One region of the Rhizobium sp. AN73 genome, then DNA from elsewhere that is predicted to be linked to it. Evidence: riboswitches for the same ligand, from Rfam matches in the RefSeq annotation. Region 1 holds a riboswitch; each other region holds the start of a gene.
What was found. Region 1 has a riboswitch for cobalamin ahead of RBH10_RS22795 (DUF1636 family protein). Riboswitches for the same ligand answer to the same signal wherever they lie in the genome.

Region 2: linked by a shared signal. The riboswitch ahead of RBH10_RS07470 (ABC transporter substrate-binding protein) and the one ahead of RBH10_RS22795 (DUF1636 family protein) in region 1 are both predicted to bind cobalamin.
Region 3: linked by a shared signal. The riboswitch ahead of metE (5-methyltetrahydropteroyltriglutamate--homocysteine S-methyltransferase) and the one ahead of RBH10_RS22795 (DUF1636 family protein) in region 1 are both predicted to bind cobalamin.

The regions. Positions count from the first base shown of each region.
Region 1 covers NZ_JARWME010000002.1:2,618,552-2,620,811, forward strand. Annotated here, with positions in the region: gene cobO (cob(I)yrinic acid a,c-diamide adenosyltransferase) at 1-427, opposite strand, end outside; cobalamin riboswitch at 564-780, shown strand; gene RBH10_RS22795 (DUF1636 family protein) at 935-1,321, shown strand; gene cobW (cobalamin biosynthesis protein CobW) at 1,318-2,260, shown strand, end outside.
Region 2 covers NZ_JARWME010000001.1:1,655,743-1,658,002, reverse strand. Annotated here, with positions in the region: partial or broken gene RBH10_RS07470 (ABC transporter substrate-binding protein) at 1-886, opposite strand, end outside; gene RBH10_RS07465 (hypothetical protein) at 821-976, shown strand; cobalamin riboswitch at 1,112-1,347, opposite strand; gene RBH10_RS07460 (GNAT family N-acetyltransferase) at 1,387-2,260, opposite strand, start outside.
Region 3 covers NZ_JARWME010000001.1:1,431,620-1,433,879, reverse strand. Annotated here, with positions in the region: gene metE (5-methyltetrahydropteroyltriglutamate--homocysteine S-methyltransferase) at 1-957, opposite strand, end outside; cobalamin riboswitch at 1,056-1,272, opposite strand; gene RBH10_RS06345 (ATP-binding cassette domain-containing protein) at 1,342-2,124, opposite strand; gene RBH10_RS06340 (sugar ABC transporter permease) at 2,143-2,260, opposite strand, start outside.

The DNA.
Region 1 (2,260 bases):
GGAGCGCAATGTTCAGTTCGTCGAGGATCAACAGGCCGATCGTTTCGTCGGCCATCAGGGTTTTTGCTTCCTCCCAGGCCTTTGCGGCTGCCGCAACATCGCGTTTCAGATCCTGCGTATCCCAGGTGAAGCCCTCACCCATCGTGCGCCATATGACCCTGTCGCCGAAGAGCGTCAGCGCCTGCTGTTCGCCCGTCGACCATGCGCCCTTGATGAATTGCACCACGCCCACCCGTCGCCCGGTGCCGAGCATACGCAAAGCGAGGCCGAAAGCGGCCGTGGACTTGCCTTTGCCGGGACCGGTATTGATCATCAGCAGACCTTTTTCGATGGTCTTTTCCGCAACTTCGGCATCCTGAACCGTCTTGCGGTTGACCATTTTCTGCCGGTGACGCTCGGCCTCGTTGTCGCTGATGTCGCGTGTCATCGCGTTTTCCTTCTCATCCAGCGGCATGGGGACCGGATGCCCCCGCCATTCGGAGCGGCGACTATACTCAATTTGCCGCACCCGGCAATGCTCCAGCCGGAGGGCCGCAGCATTGACCCCCGCGCCCGTTCAGCCTAAGGGTAGAAGGACTGACGGTCTTTTCCCGGCAACGGGAAAAGCTAAGAGGGAACACGGTTCAACCCTGATAGAGGGTCATTCCGTGGCTGCCCCCGCAACTGTAAGCGGTAAGCCCGCACTGTGAAGCCACTGGACCATAAAATTGGTCCGGGAAGGTGGTGCAGGGTGTTTTAAAGCCGCAAGCCAGGAGACCTGCCGTTTCAGGAAAAAACGTCTGCCGGGCGGGGTGCTCCGGTCAGCCGGTCGAATTGATTTGCAGTCGCGCTTTTCAGTGCGCTGTTTTCGACATCCGCACCCCGATGAGTTTAAAGGCGCGGAAAGCGGAACGGTTTGGATATTACCACAACATCTTCTTGTGCGGACGGGACAATGGAAGTCAACACAGCTTCCGGCGTGGTCGTTTTTGTCTGCCGAAGCTGTCGCGACGACACCGATCCCAATGCGGAGCCGCGCCCCGGCACCATCCTTGCGGAAGCTGCCATCGCAAAAGCGCGTGACTCCGGCATCGATGTTCGCTCCGTCAATTGCCTTGCCAATTGCAAACGCGGCCTCAGTGCCGTGCTGCGCGGTGCCGATGGCTGGTCCTATGTATTCGGCGGGCTGACGCCCGACGATGCGGAAGACCTGCTGACCGGCGCTCGCATGCTGGCCGCCTCCGCAGATGGATTGATGCCCTGGCGTGGCCGCCCCGACACATTGAAGCGCGGCATGGTGGCGCGCATTCCCCCATTCGATTTTACCGAGGAGAGATCATGAGCACCCTTCTGGACCGCGTTCCCTGCACCATCGTCACCGGCTTTCTGGGGGCCGGAAAAACCACGCTGCTGCGCGGTCTTCTCGAAAAGCTTGATGGCAAGCGACTGGCCATCATCGTCAACGAATTCGGCGATATCGGCATCGATGGCGAAATCCTCAAAGGCTGCGGCATTGAGAGCTGCCCGGAGGAAAACATCGTGGAACTGGCTAATGGATGCATCTGCTGCACGGTGGCGGATGATTTCCAGCCGGCCATTGAGCAGATCCTCAGCCGCCAGCCGAAGGTGGAGCATATCCTCATCGAGACCTCGGGCCTTGCCCTGCCGAAGCCCCTGGTGCAGGCGTTTCAATGGCCTGCGATCAAGAGCCGCGTAACGGTGGACGCCGTGGTGGCCGTCGTGGATGGCGCTGCCCTTGCCGAGGGGCAGGTGGCGCATGACATGGAAGCACTTGCTGCCCAGCGGGCGAATGACGAAGCTCTCGATCACGACGATCCGGTCGAAGAGGTTTTCGAGGACCAGATTGCCTGTGCCGATCTCATCGTCCTGACCAAGGCCGATCTCCTTGATAGTGCCGGTCTGGAAAAGGCGAAGGCTCATATTCTCGAGCATCTGCCGCGGGCCGCAAAGATCGTCGTCGCCTCGAATGGCGCAATTGACCCCGCCGTTCTGATCGGCCTCGGCCTTGCGGTGGAGGAGGATATCGAAAACCGTCGCACCCATCACGATGGTGAGCTTGACCACGAACATGATGATTTCGACAGCTTCGTCATCGATCTGCCGGCCGTGACCGATCCGGAAGCGCTGGCGGTGCGTATCGCCGAAACGGCCGCTGCCGAAAACGTTCTGCGCATCAAGGGTTTCGTCGAGGTATCTTCCAAGCCGATGCGCCTGCAGGTGCAGGCCGTCGGCAGCCGCGTCAATCACTATTACGATCGGC
Region 2 (2,260 bases), on a different contig from region 1:
GTCCATTTCAAAGACATGGCCGTCCTTGACGGCGGGCATGATGCTGGCAACCGGATCGGTGGCGAGGAACTTGCGCTTGACGGCAATGTCATCGGCGGGGAAACGACGGCGGTCCATCTTGCCGGCGACAATCACCGATGGATTGGCCTTGGCTATGGTTTCCCAACCAACGGTCGGCCATTCCTCATCGCTTTCAATGACGTTCTTCAGCCCGAGCGCGGACATGATGTAACCCGGTGCGCCATTGCGGCCCGCCACGTAAGGGTCGATATCGAGTTCAGCGCTGGAGAACCAGAAGACGGCGGAGAGCTTGCCATTTGCCGAGGCGATCTTGGCGCGGGCGGCTTCCTCGCGTTTCTTCAGGTCGGCCACAACTTCCTCGCCGCGATCCTGCACGTTGAAGATCTGCGCGAGTTCGCGGATTTCCTGGTAGATCAGCTCCATGGTGAAAACGGATTTGCGCACGCCATCGCCACCGCCGGAATTGTCCTTGCCCATGCAATCGGCCGGCGAGGTGTAGACGGGAATACCCAGTTCAGCGAATTGCTCAGCGGTTCCGACAACACCCTCTGGGCCGATCTGCCACTGGAACTGCGTCGTCACGAGGTCCGGCCTCTTGCCAACCACCGCCTCGAAGCTCGGATCGTTATCGGCCAGCCGCTCCACTTTGGCGTTGGCCTCCTCATAACCCTTCAGAACCGGGCCGATCCACAACGCCGTGCCCACGACCTTGTCGGCAACACCGAGCAGATAGAGAACCTCGGTCGTGCTCTGTCCGACCGATACTAGTGCGGGCGGGCGCCTGCTTGAAGGTGATTTCGTGGCCGCAGCTGTTGATCGTCAGCGGATAGACGGTTTCTGCCGCCTGAGCAGCACCGACGGGCAAGGCCGCGAATGCGACGGCCAGAAGACCGGCGGAAACCGGCAGGTGTTTGAAATGAAACATATGTTCTCCAGTCTAAATAAAGTGGCGTGATCCGCAGGCGCGCGCGTCAAAACGCGTAGCGACAGAGCGGCAGCATGTGTGGAGATGGAGAACGGGACACGGAATACGTTTCCGCAGACGGAAAGGTCATAATCAGCTCCTCTTCCGGGCATCCCCGCCCGTAACGATGGTCCATATTATGACGGCAGGTCTCCTGGCTCACGAATATGCGCCGTTCATCTGCCTTCCCGCATCCTTGAGGATACAGTGGCACGACGCTTTCACACGTCACGAGGATGAACGGCAATCCGCTTACAGTTGCGGGGGCAGCCACGGCATTGGGCGATAACAATCACCCGCACCATGTTCCCTATTAATCCCTTCGCCCTTCGGCTTCAGGAACCGTCGGTTTCTGACATACGGGGCAAGCGGCGGGGCGTCAATTGCGATAGTGCCGCACCTCAGCACAAAGACGGGCCTGCCAGCGCGAAAATCTTTGCGGCACCGGAGCCTGCCGGCTGTGGCAGGTTTTTCGACATGGTGGTCAGAGTTTCAATCACCACCAACCCGGATTGCGCAAGAAAATCAATGAAGTAACCATTGTCGCGCATCGCATCGAGGCGGACAAGCTCATCGTCGAGATCGGCAAAATGCCGTTTCACCAGCGCAATCGCATCCGTCTCGTCAGCCGCAACGACCGGGCCGACAATATGGCCTTTTCCTGCCGCCCGGCGCAGTGCAAAGCCGGTAAGATGGCCCGCCTCGAACAAACCGTAACCCGTATTCTGCGCGAGAAGACGCTGCAAAACGCCCCGGCGCGAAGCACCGAACGCTGCGCGGTCGATCTCCGCCACCTCTGGCAGATGATCTTCCGACAGTGGCTCTATTTTTTGTTTTCTGCCAAGCGCCGGCATCTCGAAAAGACAATTTGTCCGTCCCCTGAAGAGATGGACTTTTTCCGAATCCCCGGCAAAGCCGAGCCCGGAAAACAGCCGTCGCGACACATCCGTGGCGTTCAGCCGCAGGCAAACGGCGGGAAACTTCGCAACAAGTTTCCGCACCAGCCAGGGAGCAACGCCCTGCCCCTGCAGACGCGGCGAAACGATGACCATGCCAAGCGTCGCAAACCCATTCTCATAGGGAAACAGCATCGCGGTTGCGACAACGCGGTCGATCTCGTCAAGCGCGGCAAGACCGACACCGCATTGCCGCAGAAAACACCATTCATTCGCATGATATCGCCATCCGACAGCCATGGAGAGCGCATGCAGATGATCGGCATCCACCTCCGCGATATCCACGGTCCGCAACTCAAAACTATCGACTTTGAGCAGG
Region 3 (2,260 bases), on a different contig from region 1:
GCGCCAGATATTGCGGCCGTCGATAACGCCGAGAGACAGAACACGGCTTTCGGGCAGCGCCTTCAGCACCGCTTCGAACTGACCGGGTGCCCGCACCAGATCGACATGAAGACCCGCGACCGGAAGTGTGGCAACGGCCTCCAGATTATCCTCGAGACCGCCGAAATAGGTGGCCACGAGGATTTTCAGATCCGGGGCGGCTTTCGACAATTGCTGATAGGCCACAGTCAGCGCGTGGCGTTCCCCCTCGGAAAGGTCCAATACGGCCACGGGTTCGTCGATCTGCACCCAGTCGGCGCCGGCCGCATGCAGGCGGTGTAGCAACTCTTCGTAGACGGGCAACAGTTTTGGCAACAGATCAAGTGGCTTGAAGGCTGCCTCACGCGCCTTGGCAAGCTTCAGGAACGTGACCGGCCCAAGAATGACCGGGCGCGTATGGATACCGAGCGCCTTTGCCTCGAGAAAATGATCGACCGGCTTTTGCGAGGTGAGCGCGAAATGCTGATCCTCAGAAACCTCCGGCACCATGTAATGATAATTGGTGTCGAACCACTTCGTCATCTCCAGCGCCGGAACGCCCTGACCCTGGTGCGCATGTCCTTCATGCACATGGCCGCAACTTGCATGCCCTTCGCTTTGGCTGCCGCGCGCCATGGCGAAATAGGTCGATAGCGAGACTTCTCCGCCCGTCCATCCGTAGAGTGACGGGATGGCACCGACCATCGCGGCCGTATCGAGTACATGATCGTAGAGGGAAAAATCGTTGGACGGGATATGGCTAATCCCCTTTTGCTGCTGAAGCGCCCAGTTTTCGGCGCGGAGCTTAGCGGCTGTTTCGAGAAGTTCTGCTTCGGAAATCTTTCCCGACCAGAAGCCTTCGAGCGCGAACTTCAGTTCGCGATGGCGGCCAATCCTCGGAAATCCGAGCGATGCGACTGGAATGGTCTTGTTTGACATTGTCATACCCCAGATGGTTTTGGGGGCATGGGTAAAGCGGACGCGTGCGGGCCCAGCCGTTGCCGGGCCAACGAGCAACCACCGGGACACCCCGCCCGTGGACGTTATTTTGTCCTGGCAGGTCTCCTGGCTTACGGGTCGTCGCCTTTGCCCGTCTTCCCGGGGCTTTCACCCCAGTGACGTTGATGGACAAAGGCTCACCGCTTACAGTTGCGGGGGCAGCTCCGGTATTGCCGATCCAACGGCGCACCGGATTCCTCTTAGCTCCGGGATTGAAACAATCAGGCCCGGAGAACCATGACACCCGCATTTCTCACCACGGGCGTCATGATGTCAATAGATATAAAGAAATCTTTATATCTTTATTTCATTCGAAAGCAGGTATCAGGACACGACCGCGCCCGGACCCGCCACAGCACCTGACGGCACCTTGCCCAGAATGATCATGCCGAGAACCTCGTCCTTCGTCACATCTTCCGTGCGGGCATGCCCGACCACCTTGCCGTTTTTCATCACGAATACCCGGTCCGCCAGATCGAAGACGTCGTGGATATCGTGGCTGATGAGGAAGATGCCGATGCCCTGCCGTTTCAGCTCCTTGACGAGATCGCCTACCTGCGCGGTTTCCTGCGGCCCGAGTGCAGCCGTCGGTTCGTCCATGATGAGGATGCGGGCGTCAAAAAGGATGGCGCGGGCAATGGCGACAGACTGCCGCTGGCCGCCGGACAATGCCTTCACCGGTTCTTTGAACCGCCGGAAATTGGGGTTGAGACGCCCCATGACCTCGCGGGCCGAGGCTTCCATGGCGACATCGTCAAGCGTGCCCCATTTCGTCTTCAGCTCGCGGCCGAGATAAAGATTGGCCGCCGCATCGACATTATCCGCCACCGCCAGCGTCTGGTAGATGGTTTCAATGCCGTATTTCTTGGCGTCGCGGGGATTGCGGATATCCACATCCTCGCCGTTGATGAGGATATCGCCCCCATCCCGCCGGTATGCGCCGGACAATATCTTGATGAGCGTCGATTTGCCCGCACCATTGTGGCCGAGAAGGGCGACCACTTCGCCGGGGAAAAGATCGACTGAGGCGTTTTCCACCGCATGGATACCGCCGAAGGAAATGGAAATATTGCGCATTTCCACGAGGGGCGTGACTTGGTCCGTCATTGGGGTTCTCCTCGGTTCTTACTTGGCGCGGGCGCGGTAGATGGTGTCGAGCCAGACGGCGACGACCAGAACCACACCAACGACGATGCGCTGGAAAGGCGTATCGATGCCCACGAGCACCATGCCGGATTGCAGC